2 regions of the Planococcus sp. 1R117A genome follow, and region 1 is predicted to be linked to the other one. Evidence: riboswitches for the same ligand, from Rfam matches in the RefSeq annotation. Region 1 holds a riboswitch; the other holds the start of a gene.

Region 1 (8,039 bases):
AATATCAGCAAAATCCGAATTGGCAATTGTTTCTTTGGAAAGAAGGAGACAATGTAACAGGGCTTGCGGGGGTAGAACTGCATGAAAACCATTTTATCCTTTTGCATTTCTCGGTGAATCCGTCTTACCAAGGCGAAGAAACAGCTCAAAGAATGCTGGAAGTTCTGCGCACTCAAATGCAAGAGAAAGAAATGCATTTATCCAAAGAAGCAGCCAGATTTCTTGCTAAAGTCCGAGGGACATCCGATGTGCCGATTCCATATTATAGAGAGCAGGCCATTTCTTGAGGAAGGTGAAGTAATGGAAGGCCGTTCAGCCGAGCGAAAAAGAATAGAGTCAACTTAAAAGCTTGCCGCTATGGGCAGGCTTTTTGCTGCTTTTAAACAATCTGGCAGTGAAGCAAATATTAATCCTATCAGAGAGGAAAAAAAGCTATAATTGAAGAATGAGATTGGATTCTAAGAAAGTAGATGACCGATGTGACCATACATCCGATGGGAAGAGCATTTATTGTAGGACTGGCTGGAGCTTTATTATTCGAAGTTATTGGAGCTCCAATGCCTTGGCTGCTAGGGTCGCTTTTTGCTGTTCTAGCAGTTCAATTTTTCACCCCACTTTCTTTGAAATGGCATCCAGCTTTTCGGAATACCGGGCTGGTGATTGCGGGATATGTAATCGGTTTTGCTTTTACTTTAGAAGCATTGCAAGGAATGAAACAGTATTTTGGAGCCATGCTGCTGATTAATATTGTCTTCTTTCTGCTTTTCCTGCTCATCAGTTTTATCGTGGCTGTCCGGACGAAAGTGGATAAAGCCACGGCTATGACTTGCTGCGTTCCGGGTGGAATGTCGCAAATCATCACCTTCGCAGAAGAGCAGAAAGGCGTCGATTTAGCTGCTGTGACGTTTTATCACGTACTGCGAGTCTTGCTGATCGTCGCAATTGTGCCTTTTATCGTTGCAAGTGGAAATTCAACGCAGGCTGGGGAAACCGCTGAAGGCAACTATTCATTTTATCTTTTGGTTCTGTTAGTTCTCTGTTATGTATCTGGTTTGGTGTTCAGCAGATTGAAAGTGCCAACAGCGTTTTTGCTTGGCCCCATTTTTTTCATTATACTGCTGAATATCGTGGGCATCGAAGTACCGCTTATGCCAAGTCTTGTGCTGCATATTGCCCAATTGCTGATAGGAATCTATATCGGTCTTCTTTTAAAGAAAGAAGATATAAAACTGACGCCAAAACTGATTTTTTATTCGTTTTTTTCAAGTGTTGTTTTGATAGCAGTGGCATACGGCATCAGCTTTGTTTTACAGGACATGTATAGGCTAAGTTTTTCCACTAGTTTTTTAAGCGTTGTGCCGGGCGGGCTCGATCAGATGGGGATTATTGCTGCTTCGGTCCAGGCGGATGTCACAGTTGTTACTGCGTTCCAATTATTCCGGATTTTATTTCTTTCAGTTTTTATCGTGCCTTTTGTAAAACATTTAGCTGGGCGGGAAACTAAAGCAAAACAGACCGATTTAGCCGATTCAACTAATGGAAATTAAGCAGAATGCACGAATTGTAAAAATATGGCCTTGACTTGCTTTAGGAACATGATAATATTTAAAACAATTGATTGTGTAAATATAATAAGCAATGTTGAAGATGGTACAGTAACCTTTTCGTGTGCAGCAAGCAGAGACTGGATGAGCGGTGGAAATTCAGGCAGCGATATGGATGAAGTACGCCATCCGTTTTTTTCAACTTTTTAATGAAGTGGATGGTCTAACAGCCGTCAAATTGGGTGGTAGCGCGGAGAAAACCTTCGTCCCTTTTTTATGGGGATGCTAGGTTTTTTTTAATCTAATTTTTTAATTTCAGGAGGAATCATTCATGTTTCAAATTAAAGAAGTTATTTCACCATCAGCTAAAGAAGCAGTTGCATTAATTGTTTCCATTGTGCTGATCATCAGCGTAAGCCTCATTCGATTTGAAGCAGTTCCGCATATACCGATTCTCTTATCTATTTTGCTGCTGTTCTGTTACGGCTTGTTAAAAAAAGTGCCGTATCGCAAATTAGAAAGCGGCTTGGTAGCAGGAGCAGGTGCTGGTATGAGTGCGGTATTCCTATTTTTCTTTATCGGTATTTTAATCAGCACCTGGATGATGAGCGGTACCATTCCAACACTGATTTATTTCGGCTTTAATCTTGTAACTCCATTATTTTTCTTTGCTATTGTTTTTGTAGTCTGCTCGATCATCGGAATATCCATCGGCAGTTCGTTGACCACTGTTGCTACAGTTGGAGTTGCTTTTATCGGCATGGCGGCCGTAATGGATATTTCACTGGCAATCACGGCCGGTGCAATTGTTTCCGGCGCTTTTTTCGGAGATAAAATGTCTCCTCTGTCGGATACTACGAACTTAGCTTCTTCAATGGTTGGCGTGGATTTGTTTGAACACATCCGCAATATGGGATGGACAACGGTTCCAGCTTTTGTATTGTCATTAATCGTTTTTGCTTTCCTATCTCCCGATGTGTCAGGAACTGAAGTGGATGACGTCGCGTTCTTCCAGCGAAGTCTGCTTGAAACGGGCTCTATTCATTGGTATACGATCATTCCATTGCTGGTCTTAATCGTGCTGACAATAAAAAAAGTTCCGGCGATGATGACGCTGGCTATCAGCTCTTTGACGGCTGTAATCGTTTCTTTTTTCCATCACATCTATGGCGCTGCTGAAATTATGAGCATTCTATATAGCGGATTTGTATCGGAAACGGGTGTTAATGATATTGATGCATTGCTGTCTCGTGGCGGCATGGAAAGCATGCTTTTTACAATTGGGTTGGTCTTGCTTGCGCTTAGCATGGGAGGATTATTGTTCACTCTTGGAATTGTTCAATGCCTGCTGGGGAAAGTGGAAAGCCTTTTGAGAAAAGTTTCTTCAGTCATCGCCGCATCTGCATTGACCGCAATTGGTATCAATATATTGATCGGTGAACAGTATTTATCGATTTTATTGACAGGCCAAGCTTTTCACAAACCGTATGAAAAACTCGGCTTAGCGGGTAAAAACTTAAGCCGGGTGATGGAAGATGCCGGAACAGTCGTCAATCCGCTTGTCCCTTGGAGCGTCTGTGGTATTTTTATCACTTCCATATTAGGGGTTTCTACTTTGGAATACTTGCCGTTCGCTTTCTTCTGCCTATTATCACCGATATTAACGGTTTTATATGGCTACACTGGAAAAACCTTAACTTTTCGGAAAGTGGAAACGCAATAAAATTTAATTTTTAACAAAAGTTGCTTGCAGATTAAATGCAGGCAGCTTTTTGTATTAGTCCATTTTAAGTAAAATTTTCGTGTCCTTACAAATTGTGCTAAGAAAAAAATACTATTTTAAGCTATAATAAAAAGATGAGAATAGAAAAAGGTGGAATTACAATGAACGGAATTTATAGTTTTTCCCAATACATACAGAAAAATATCGACGCGTTGCCCGTTGATATCGTCGATAATGTGATCCGCAGAATGGATCTCATAATTTCGGAAGCGGAGAGGGAACAAGCGATTTTAATGTACAATCAGCTCTTGAATTTTTTTGGAGATCTGTTGGTGAACGAAGATGAAGAGTCGGTTCCAGAGCCATTAATAGAATGGAGTAAAAAGAATGCCGCCATGCAAGTGTCAGCAGGAGGCAAAATCTCTGAAATCGTCATCCGCTATTCTCCTACGAGAGAAATTTTCAATGAACTATTTACTGATATCAGCATAGACTTGAATCTGACCGTTAAGGAATCGGCATTCATATTCAAACGGATTAATACGCTGCTGGATGTCAGTTTGAACGAAACCTTTTTTGCGTTTGAACGGCTTTCTGCCCAGTATCAGGAAGAAACCAAAAAAGAACTGACAAGATTGTCAGCTCCGATTGTTCCTATAAAAGATGACATCGTCGTGTTGCCGCTGATTGGTTTTATTGACGAGGAGCGGATCAAGCATATTATCGACAATGTTATTCCGAGATTAGCGGATATGAATGTAGGACATGTGATTTCGGATTTTTCGGGTCTGGTGACCATTAACGTTCAAGTCGCAGAAGCGATTCATCAGATTGGAAGCACACTTAGGTTGATGGGGATACATGTGGTTGCGGCTGGATTGCGGCCAGATTTGGCACAGACGATCATTAAGAGCGGCATAGACATGTCGACAATCGAGTCTTTTGCCACTGTAAAGCAAGCCTTGAAAAGCATCAGCTGAGAAGGAATAAAAAAGCGTGGAATCAATAATGATTCCACGCTTTTTCTTATATTTACACTCCGCGTTTATTGCCCCATACAAGTGCGTGGAGCTGCGGCAAGACTTTGGCGTCGTTCATAATCGCAGAACGGATCGACTGGCCAATCAGCCATTCATAGCGCTCTAAAAGAGTAGCCGTCAAATGTGCATCATCGGTTGTTGCTGTGTCACTGTTGCCTGTCTGCAAAAAGAACGGGACGCCTGGATAGCGCAAGTGGACATCTTCTGCATACTTAAAATCTTCTTCGTCGAAAATGACGACTTTCAAGCTGGCATTTGAGTCGTTCAACTTTTGTAAAAAGCCATCCAATTTCTCGAAATCGGTGACCATGCCAGAACTTGGCGGCTTTGGTGAAATTGTGATGTCGTCAATTTTCGGCATCCAGTCCTGCCAAATCGAGCCTTGTGTTTCCACTCCGACTTTCCAGCCGTTTTGGTGGCATAAGTCGACAAGTTCTCCTATTCCTTTATGAAGGGCCGGGTTGCCGCCAGAAATCGTTACATGCGAAAATGCTTCACCGCCGATACTCTTCAGCTCTTCAATAATGTCGACAGGCTGCTTAGAAACGCTGCGGCCTGTGCCGTCCCAAGTGAATTTGGAGTCGCACCAAGAACAGGAATAATCACATCCTGCTGTTCGGACAAACATTGTTTTTTGTCCAATGACCATTCCTTCTCCTTGGATCGTCGGACCGAAAACTTCCATTACCGGTATTTTCATAGCAAGTCCTCCTTGCGCGGGCGGTAAACGACATAGCTTGTCGGAGTCTCGCGCACGATGACTTGCAGGCAAGTTGGTTTATTGGCAGTAGCCTGGAGAATGTCCTGGATGGACTGCCAAATTTGCTGAGCCAAAAGTTCTGTTGTAGGAAACTTGTTTTCAAATTCAGGATGATTATTCAAAACCGAATGATCGTATTTTTTATGGATGGCTTTTTTTATGGATTTAAAGTCAATCAGGAAACCAATAGCATCCAGTTCATCTCCGCCGACCGTGACATTGACAAAGTAGGTGTGCCCATGCATTTCCTTGCATTGCCCGGCGTCTTCGCTCGGGATAAAATGCGCTGCCGAGAAATTCAAGTCTTTGTTCAGTTCGAAACGGAATTCATGCGGAACCGCTGGATAGAATTGCTGCATCATACAGGTTCACCTGCTGACTTCCGCGCTTTGTATACCGCAAGTCCTTCGTTGCGTAAGACGCATGCTGGGCACTCGCCGCAGCCTGTACTTGGAACTCCGTTATAGCACGTCAAGGTTTTGTCTTGCACAAAGTCGAGGGCGTCCAGTTCATCTGCAAGTTCCCACACTTCCGATTTATCAAGCCACATTAATGGCGTATGAATGATAAATTGTTTGTCCATCGCCAGATTCAATGTCACATTCAGCGATCGGATGAATGTGTCGCGACAATCCGGGTAACCGCTGAAATCGGTTTGGCTGACTCCGGTAACTAAATGCCGAGCACCGATGGCATCTGCATAAACAGCTGCAAAGGAGAAGAATAAGTGATTTCTGCCTGGCACGAAAGTTGATGGCAGTTCTCCTTCTTTTGCTGTCACTTCAATGTCATCACGGGTCAGCGCATTGGCTGATAGCTGGTTGATCAACGTCATGTCGAGCACTTTGAAAGAAACGCCGAGTTCTTCTGCAATTTTTCGGGCACATTCAATCTCAGCTGAGTGGCGCTGGCCGTAATCGAATGTCACCGTGGCGACTTCATTAAAATTTTTCAAAGCCCAGAATAGGCAAGTGGTACTGTCTTGGCCGCCGCTGAAAACGACAACCGCTTTTTCTTTTTTCAATTGAAACATCTCCTTAGTTTTTTAGAGAGGGAGTTTGCGAACCTCTTTTTTGACCACTGTTAATAATAACATAGAACGGCAAGAGCGATAGTAAGGAAAGCAAATTTGAATAGCGCCATTTTAAAAAGTTTCTGAAGGAAAAAACAGCCAATTGTCGAATGATAAAAAGAAGAATCAAGGAAAGGTTTGATTGGAAGTTGAAAATAGAATACGAAGATTTTTTCAGGAATATCCCTCTGCATAATTTTTCAGGCAAAACGATTATTGGAATTGATGGATTAAGCCGGTCAGGCAAAACCACTTTTGCCGGCAAATTAGAGAAGTATTTAAAAGGCGCCGGTATTTCTGTTCAGGTATTCCACACCGATGACTTTATTGTGGAACGCAAGCGGCGCTATGGCACAGGGTTGGAAGAATGGCAGGAGTATTATTTTTTGCAATGGGAAGCTGAACATCTGGCCGAGTTTTTCTTTGGCAAATTGAAAAGCGCTAATTTTCTGGAGCTGTGGTATTACGATACTAAAAAAGACAGCCATAGTTTAAAAACCATTGAACTTCCAGATGAAGGAGTCGTTTTGGTCGAAGGCGTATTTCTGCAGCGCAAAGAATGGAGGAACTTTTTTGATCAAGTGGTGTACGTGGAATGTTCGGCAGAAGACCGCTTTTTCAGGGAATCTCAAGACATGCGAAACAAAACCGATTTGTTAAAGCGGCGCTATTGGAAAGCGGAAGCCTATTATGAAGAAACGGTAAAGCCCGCACAACAGGCTGATTGGCTGTTTGAGAATGCCGTCAGTAAGATAGGAGATTTCAAATGACCAGCATGCTGAAAAACAAACGAATGATTTGGATTTTAGTGGCGGTGGCTGCAGTTGTGGTCGGAGTGCTTCTTGTTTTCTTGTCGCGTGACAGCAATGAAAAAGGCTCAACTGAAATGGGCGCGAGCGCGGACTATAAAATAGACCTTTCACTGGATGAACAGAACCGGTTTCAGATCAGCACAGAAATCGAAGTGTTAAATGAATCAGAAGAAGCTTTTGAAGACCTCGGTTTTTATCTTGTGCCCAATGCCATTAACTCAGAAGAACTTCCGAATTTTACGCAGGAAGCAGCAGAAATAACGGTCAATTCAGTCAAGCAGGGCGATAGAGAATTGGCTTATAACCTAGAGAATAATGAGCTGCTGATTGAGTTGGAAAATACTTTGGAACCGGGAAACAGTCAACACGTGGTGATTGATTATACATTGCTGATCCCTAAAGACGGCATGCGCTTGTCCCAAGTCGGTGATAATTACTTTCTAGCGCAATGGTATCCGATGCTGGCTCAATATGACAATGGATGGGATATCCAGGATTTTGATATGCTCGGAGAATCTTACCATACCGGCTTCGGCAATTTTGAAGTGAGCTATAGTTTGCCTAAAGAGTATTTCGTAGCCAGTTCGGCCATCGAAGGAAACATTGAGCCTAGTTCCTCGGGAACCGTAAAAGGAGAGCGCATCAAGGATTTCTATGTGGCATTTTTGAATACGGAAGAATGGCTGCATGAATCCGTACAAGCAAACGATACGGTATTGCGGTTGTTTATGCCGAATGACCAAGACTTTCTTGACGAAAATATAGTCAAGGCGAAAGCTGCTTATACTTTCTTCGAAGAAAATATCGGGGACAACCCGTTCCCGGAACTTGATATTATTGCGAATGACGGCTATATGGAATATCCGAATGTTATAGAGGTAGCCAAAACTCGGGATGCACTTGACGAAGTATTAGTCCACGAAATTGCCCATCAATGGTTTTATTATATTGTCGGCAATGACCCATATGAAGATGCTTGGGCAGATGAAAGCCTGACAGAATTTGCGGCATCGATTTTTTTAGCGGATTATTATAATGATGAACAGTACGGCTTTAGTTCAGCCCAAGACTCCGCTGCATACTACCCG
Region 2 (8,039 bases), on a different contig from region 1:
TACTGGGCATGTCCAGCAAACATTAAGCGAAATCCGCTTGATGAAATCTTCAACCGCCGAAGCGATAGAAGAAGACCGAGGCTTGGGCGGCATTCAAAAGCTGTTTAAAATCGGTTTGAGGGAAGCGAAAATCTATGCATTGATTGCCCCATTAATGTATACAGTCGTAATGGCAGTCATTGTCATGATTATTGGATACGGCGGCATTCGTGTAGCAGAAGGGACGATGTCGACGGGTTCTCTGGTAGCATTCCTTTTATACCTATTTCAAATCATCATGCCGATGACTACGTTTGCGTTGTTTTTTACTGAACTCCAAAAAGCAAAAGGTGCAACAGAACGCATCATTGAGATATTGGAGCTGCCGCTTGAAGAAGGCCAGGAAGGTATGGAAATCGATATCGCCAGCAAACCTTTACGTGTTGAAAGCGTGGATTTTGCTTATGAAAAAGGAAATCCGGTTCTTCGTGGAATTTCTTTCGAAGCACAGCCAGGTGAAATGATTGCTTTTGCAGGGCCAAGCGGTGGTGGGAAAACAACCGTGTTTGGCTTGATTGAGCGATTTTATGAGCCGATTGCAGGGACCATCACAATTGGCGGCATTCCAATCAACGAGTTGTCAATGATTTCCTGGCGAAGCCAAATCGGCTATGTGTCCCAGGAAAGTGCCATGATGGGTGGTACAATCCGTGCGAACTTAAGTTACGGCTTGCCGGATGCAGACAGTATCTCGGATGAGGAATTGTGGCATGTCGCCCGTATGGCTTATGCTGAAGAATTTATTAAGGACTTTCCGGAAGGGCTAGACACAGAAGTTGGGGAACGCGGCGTGAAATTATCCGGGGGACAACGCCAGCGGATTGCCATTGCCCGGGCGTTTCTCCGCAATCCGAAAATTCTCATGATGGATGAAGCAACAGCCAGCCTCGACAGCCAGTCAGAGGGAATTGTCCAGCAGGCCTTAAGCCGCTTAATGGTAGGACGCACTACACTGGTTATTGCGCATCGGTTATCGACGATTGTTGATGCTGATAAAATTGTCTTTATTGAAAAAGGCCAAGTTACAGGTATAGGAACACACCTTGAATTAAGCCGTTCCCACGAACTTTACAGCGAATTTGCAGAGCAGCAATTAACTTGAACTTTCAGCTTGACCTTAACGTTGCGTCAAGGTATAGAGTGAAGGTATCAGGAGGTGAGCGCATGGAATACACTGTTCAAAAACTGGGAAGTTTAGCGGGAGTCAGTACGAGAACATTGCGGTATTACGATGAAATAGGAATTCTGAAGCCGGCAAGAAAAAATTCTGCAGGGTACCGCATTTATGGCCGGAACGAAGTGGATAAACTGCAGCAAATCCTCTTTTACCGGGAACTCGGACTCGATTTGGAAAGCATCAAAAAAATTGTCAACGACCCGGCATTTGACGGACCGGGGGCTTTGAGAAAACACTGGCAGCTGCTCCTGCAAAAACGCCGACAGCTGGACCTCCTGATCAATAATGTGGAAAAAACCATTTCCGCAGCAGAAGGGAAGAGTCACATGGCTGACAAGGAAAAGTTCCAAGGTTTTAAGCAGAAATTAGTTGATGACAATGAAAAGCAATACGGTAAAGAAGTCCGTGCGAAATACGGTGATGATGTAGTCGACCGTTCCAATGCCAAAATGCTGAATATGAGCGAATCGCAGTACGAAGAATTCATGCGTTTGGAAAAGGAGCTGATGGAATCGCTTGCTGAAGCTTGCAAAACCGGAGACCCGGCAAGTGAAGTTGCCCAAAAAACAGCAGGTTTGCACAAGCAGTGGCTGACTTTCACCTGGCCGTCGTACAGCAAAGAAGCACATGCAGGACTAGCTCAAATGTACGTAGACGACGAGCGCTTTGCGGCTTATTACAACAAAGTGCATCCGAAAGCCGCTGAATTCTTGCGGGATGCAATTTTAATTTATACTGGAGCCAATTTATAAGCGGTTCTATGAAAGGCGGGTCCGGCCATTTGGCTGAATCCGCCTTTTAATGTAAAAAATTTTATTAACGGCATTTCAACCCCTTTACAAACACTTAACAGAAATTTACATATTAACAATAAAATTTTGCTGTTTGCTTTGCTATAATCAAGGTGACAAAGATAGTGAACGGTAAATTGCTTCATTCAAAAAGGAGAGGGTTGCATGCTTGAAAAAGGAAAAGAACCAGTTATTTCTGTCAAAGTCATGTCATTTAACATCGCTCATGGTTTGGGAATGAATGGAATAGTGGATTTGGAAAAAACGGCTGGTATTATTGAGGACTCTTGCGCCAATATTATTGCATTGCAGGAAGTCGACTGCTATTTTTCTTCCCGCAGTGCTTTTGTTGACCAGGCACGGTGGTTAAGTGAACGGCTTGGGATGCAAGTGGCATTTGGAGCAAATCTGGATTTTGAGCCGATTGCAGCGGGTGAGCCGAGACGCCAATACGGCAACGCGATTTTAAGCAAATACCCGATTAAGTATGCGGAAAATCATCAATTGACCCGAGTGCTGACAGATTTCGGAAAGAATGAACAGCGTGGTGTTTTGGAAGCAGTGATAGAAGTAAAAGGAAATTTAATCACAGTTTACAACACGCATCTTTCTTTAAAAGAGGAAGAATTGAAAATCAGCATTGGCGAATTGATCGGCATCACTGAAAAACGTCATTTCCCCCGTATTGTGATGGGTGACTTTAATGCTCCTCCTAATGATGGACAAATCAGAAGGCTGAATAGGCATTTTGCGGACACCTTTTTAAAAATGAAAAGAGGAGACGCTTATACGTATCCTTCTCCTTACCGAAACGCGGAAACAGGTGAAAACTTCAAACCGGTTACACGCATCGATTATGTCTTTGCAGACCCTGAACTGGATCCGGTGCAGGTAGCAGTAATGGAAACCGATACATCAGACCATTTGCCAATTGTTGCTGACTTCATTGTTTCTACAGCGAAAACTCATGCACAAGAAGCAGCACAAACAGTCCTTCAGAAAGTTTAAGTGCGTTTCCGATTTTCTATTAAAAAAAGTTACCTGATATCTTCAGCTTTTGAATATCTTAAATTTTTATTTGAAATAAGCACATAAATAACAGCATTTTTTGTATTATTTTGCTACAATCAATGCATCCAATAACCCTTGCCAAGGACTCGTTTCATCTTAAAAGGAGATGTTTTTTATGGAGAGAGAAAAACTCCCCCCCACCGTGCCCATAAAAGTGATGTCATTCAACATTGCTCACGGATTAGGTATGAATAATGTCGTCGATTTGGAAAAGACAGCAAGTGTCATTGAACAATCAGAAGCAGAAATTATCGGATTGCAGGAACTCGATCGGCATTTTACTGAACGCAGTGAATTTATCGATCAAGTAGACTGGCTCAGCAGCCGCCTTGGCATGTACGGCGCTTTCGGAGCCAACTTAGATTTAGAGCCAAATGAACCTGAAAGGCCAAGGCGCCAGTACGGCAACGCGGTTTTAAGCAAGCATCCGATCAAGTATGTTGAAAATCACCTCCTGACGAAAGTGGTCTCTCCGATTGCCAACAGTGAACAGCGGGGAATGCTGGAAGTTGTTCTCGAAGTAAAAGGGACATATCTTAGCTTCTTTAACACACATTTATCGTTGAAAGAAGAAGAACTCAAAGTAAGCATTGATGAAATTTTGGAGATTACAGAAAAAAGCCGTTTTCCAAAAATCATTACAGGAGATTTTAATGCGGCACCGGATCACCTGCAAATCAAGAGATTGGAAAACCATTACGACGATGTTTTCTTGAAAATGGATAAAGACAACTCTTATACGTACCCGGCACCTTATACACATGAGGCAGATGGAGTGAAGTTAAAGCCGGTGACACGGATTGACTATATTTTTACGGATCAAAATCTGGAGCCTGCAAAGGCAACCGTAATTGAAACCGCTGTATCGGATCATTTGCCGATTGCAGCAGATCTGGTTCTGTCGAGAACGGCCAATGCGATGAAATCATCAGCACAAGCGGAACAATTAAAGTTGTTTAAATGAAATTTTATTAAGCAATTGAACTTTTACGGAGAATATTTTTCTCCACATCAAAAAACTGTAGATAGACTCAGTAAAATGAGTTTATCTACAGTTTTTTATTTCTCTTCCAACAAATATTGCTGGAGGTATTCTTTACGATTAGCGGTTGGTAATGGTTTCCGGATTCATGTCATGGTTCATCATGCGGTACGAAGCCATTTCTTCGTATTTTGTGCCGGGTTTTCCATAGTTTGTGTAAGGGTCGATCGACAAGCCGCCGCGCGGTGTGAATTTGCCCCATACTTCGATATAACGGGGTTCGAGCAATTTGATTAAATCGTTCATGATGATGTTGACGACGTCTTCATGGAAATCGCCGTGGTTACGGAAACTGAATAAATACAATTTCAGAGATTTGCTTTCCACCAATTTTTTGTCCGGGATAAAGCTGAGATAAATCGTCGCGAAATCAGGCTGTCCTGTCTGTGGGCAAAGTGAAGTAAATTCCGGGCAATTGAATTTTACAAAATAATCGCGTGTATGCAAATTATCGATTGCTTCTAAAATGTCCGGGTCATATTCAAAGTTATACTTCGTATTTTGATTGCCGAGCAGCGACAAATGGTCTAATGTGTCTTCGTTTCTTCCTGCCATAGGTAAAGGCCTCCTTCAAGTATGCGGCTTAAGAGAGGACGTATAAAAAACAGGAAAAGAAAAAGCCGAATCGCATGTGGATTCGGCTAAATTTCGTCAATCCATAGTTTTTTATAGAGGGTATAATGCTATGAACCTCTCCCGTCACCGGGTTATTTATTTTTTACTAACCTCACTTATAGTAAAAGACTTTCCGTTCACTGTCAATTCTCTTCTTTTTCCAAAAAAGTGCCGCAATCAAAGGAGGCGTTGTTACTCATGAAAGAGGAGAAACCAATTCTTCGTGATAAAAGCATGGACAACACATTAGTATTGATGACAGAAAGTTATCGATTCATCCGGAATCGTGCAAGAGAACTGAATTCGGACATTTTCCAAACACGATTGCTTGGCCAGACAACGAATTGCGTGGTTGGAGAAGAAGTGGCTTGTGTGTTTTATGATGAAACAAAGTTTCGGCGGAGAAGAGCCGTTCCAAAAAGGATACAAAAAAAGCTTGATTGGAGAAAAAGCCATACAGACGATGGATGATGAAGGACATAAGCACGGTAAGCAGCTTTTTATGTCGCTTATGACGCCTCGGCAGCTGCAGCTATTTACCTTTACGTCTTTTACATATCAACCTTTTTGGGATGCCCGGTTTAACAGACGACTTGATGAAGCATCGATTAGAGAATTATTTGCTCAGCTTGCTTGATCGTTTTGACGATTATTAATGCGATACAAGTGCGCTGCATTTCATCAGGTTTGATTTCTCTGAAAAAGGAAATATACAGAACAAGCAAGTTTTTAAGGAGGAACCCGGATGACAGAGGAACAATTGAAGCAATTGAAAGACCAATTGATTGAACAAAAGAATTCTCTTGAAGGACGTATTGAGCATACGGAAGAGTTTGATACAACTGAACTGTCTAATTATGATAATCACCCAGCTGATAATGCAACAGACTTATTTGATCAGGAACGCGGTCTCGCGCTAAACCAATTTAAAGAAGATGAATTAAATGATGCCAATGCTGCTCTTGAGGCAATTGAGAACGGGACTTACGGCAAATGCACAGTGTGCGGCAAAGAAATCCCGTACGAGCGTTTAGAAGTATTGCCGACTGCGTTAACTTGTGTTGACCATGCTCAGCAAGACACTGATATGACGTCACGCCCTCCTGAAGAAGACGTGTTACGAGGATCCACGAGCCAGCCAGTGGAAAAAGAAGACAGCAGGCTTCGGGATTACACAGATACATTTCAGGAAGTCGAAGATTTTGGTTCTTCGGACAGTCCACAGGACCAGCCTGGCAAAGATGAAGATATGGAAGATTTCTACGAAGAAAAAGGTTGATCCTCAACCCTATGCTTTTCCAAGCATGGGGTTTTCTTTGGCTAAAATACGATGGACCTTGGATTGGCAGATGCCTACAGTAAAAGAAATAACAGATAGGGAGAGAAGGTATTGGAGGGATTAGAGAAGGAAATTTTTGAATTGGAATGCAGCCACCTTCAACCGGATGTCCGGGTTTCAAAACAAAAACTTGGAGAAGTGCTCGATGAGGAATTTTTTGAGTTTGGGAGTTCAGGGAAAGTCTGGAGGCGGAGGGATTATGACACAGATCATTCGTTAACCCCGGACTGGTTGGAGATTTCAGAATTTGCTTTACATATTCTGGGACCAGAAGCTGTACTGGCAACGTACCGCATCCAAAATCAAACAAGCGGAAAAGCATCCATTCGCAGTTCCATTTGGAAAAATCGGGGAAGTGGCTGGAAGCTGTTTTTTCATCAAGGAACGCTTTCAGAATGAAAGTGTTTATGCTGAAGAAAAAGAGGATATGGAATAACTAGTACTTTTTAAAGTGAAGGAGGATTCAGATGGAACATGCGGTTGTATTATTTGACGGCGATTGTAATTTCTGTGATAGCAGTGTCCAGTTCATCATAAACCATGATCCTGCAGGATATTATCAATTTGCTTCACTGCAAAGCGATATTGGACGGGAGCTTAGACGAAAGCATCAAGTGCCGGAGGACGTAGACAGCCTGGTATTGATACAAGACGGCAAAGCCTATGTTAAATCCGAAGGGGCATTGATGATTTCCCGCCACTTGACTGGGTTATGGAAACTGGCGTTTTATCTAAAATCATTTCCTCGTCCATTGCGCGATGGCGCTTATGATGTGGTCGCAAAAAATCGCTACAAGGTATTCGGGAAACTCAATAGCTGTATGCTGCCGCCTCCGCATATCCGAAAAAGATTTCTTGATAAACAGTAAAAGCTCTGATGCGCCTAGGCGTATCAGAGCTTTTTGTGCGTTGTGCTGCTTCCGCTGTTCATTGTCCAGTTGCAGAGCCTCACCCCTCGTCGGCAATTCTTACAGCGCTTGTCAAAGCTAAACGGCCGCTTTCGCTTTTCCTATTCAAAATTGGAAATCCGCCAGTATTGGCTCGCAATCGAACGGGACATCCACGCTAATCCTTTGCTTTCCGCTTCGTGAATTTGAAGCCATTCATCCATTTTGTCGTTTTTCAAGTAAACTTCATGATTGGGTGCTTGGTCATGCAGCCCTACGATATCGTAATGGCCATCCCGATAAAATGTTGCAGATACGTCATAGTCAATATTGGGGGAAGTTGTTAAGGGATTGCCGACACTATGTTTCAGGATAACCTTAACGTTTCGTTCGTCTTCTTTCACTTTTTCCAGCTGAATGCCTTCAGAAGAAGCCACATCTGCTTTCCGGAATTTTTTCCGCCAATCGTAGGCAACGCTCATGCCCACGTCCTTTTGAAGTTCTAAGACAGAATCCTCTTTTCCGAGTTGCAGTGAAAAATTTACTTGCGTACGGTAATGAGAGGAATCAGGAGTGAACGTTCGGTTATCTCCAGCAAAATAGCGGTTGAGCGACAACAGGTTCGGGTTGGCTAGAAACTTATCAGTCAGGAAAGTGGTATAGCGGAAATCCCAGACTCTATTAAACTCCGATACGTTAACGTGTGGAGAATCAGCTAGCAATCGCTCCAGAGGAGCAATCTTTTTAGTGATCCAGAATTCTTCCATGGAAGCTGCTTCTTGCGATGACTTAATATTAAAAAACCCAAAAAGATGGGCAGCTACCGACTTCTCTTCACTGAAACCCGTTTCAGACTTTTCCAGCGGACGCTTTGCCCGAATCCAATATGAATATTCCTGGTCCATTTCTACAGCGCGATCAGTAAACTGGGTTTTTGTGATTGTGTCCAAAAATTCGCCGTCCCGGTAAATTTCATACTCATCAATACCATCGATGGCTCCCCATGCCAAAATGATTTTTGAATCCGAAACAATTGTCGTAAAGGCAATTTGCTGAAGATAATTGATGCTGTCTTCCG

Evidence for each region. A riboswitch is a leader RNA that binds a small molecule or an ion and turns the genes downstream of it on or off. The one in region 1 is predicted to bind preQ1.
Region 2: it holds a riboswitch for preQ1, as region 1 does, so the genes downstream of both, queF (preQ(1) synthase) here and queC (7-cyano-7-deazaguanine synthase QueC) in region 1, are expected to answer to the same signal.

The regions. Positions count from the first base shown of each region.
Region 1 covers NZ_JBPRLO010000002.1:757,044-765,082, reverse strand. Annotated here, with positions in the region: gene ACSFXN_RS09210 (GNAT family N-acetyltransferase) at 1-287, shown strand, start outside; gene ACSFXN_RS09205 (AbrB family transcriptional regulator) at 480-1,547, shown strand; gene nhaC (Na+/H+ antiporter NhaC) at 1,876-3,267, shown strand; gene ACSFXN_RS09195 (STAS domain-containing protein) at 3,429-4,247, shown strand; gene queE (7-carboxy-7-deazaguanine synthase QueE) at 4,300-5,007, opposite strand; gene queD (6-carboxytetrahydropterin synthase QueD) at 5,004-5,429, opposite strand; gene queC (7-cyano-7-deazaguanine synthase QueC) at 5,426-6,091, opposite strand; PreQ1 riboswitch class I at 6,099-6,142, opposite strand; gene ACSFXN_RS09175 (kinase) at 6,289-6,909, shown strand; gene ACSFXN_RS09170 (M1 family metallopeptidase) at 6,906-8,039, shown strand, end outside.
Region 2 covers NZ_JBPRLO010000004.1:51,166-59,204, forward strand. Annotated here, with positions in the region: gene ACSFXN_RS12980 (ABC transporter ATP-binding protein) at 1-1,141, shown strand, start outside; gene ACSFXN_RS12985 (MerR family transcriptional regulator) at 1,204-1,968, shown strand; gene ACSFXN_RS12990 (endonuclease/exonuclease/phosphatase family protein) at 2,173-3,015, shown strand; gene ACSFXN_RS12995 (endonuclease/exonuclease/phosphatase family protein) at 3,194-4,042, shown strand; gene queF (preQ(1) synthase) at 4,181-4,675, opposite strand; PreQ1 riboswitch class I at 4,773-4,820, opposite strand; gene ACSFXN_RS13005 (hypothetical protein) at 4,934-5,206, shown strand; gene ACSFXN_RS13010 (TraR/DksA C4-type zinc finger protein) at 5,481-6,014, shown strand; gene ACSFXN_RS13015 (DUF4440 domain-containing protein) at 6,126-6,473, shown strand; gene ACSFXN_RS13020 (thiol-disulfide oxidoreductase DCC family protein) at 6,542-6,943, shown strand; gene ACSFXN_RS13025 (DUF3238 domain-containing protein) at 7,084-8,039, opposite strand, start outside.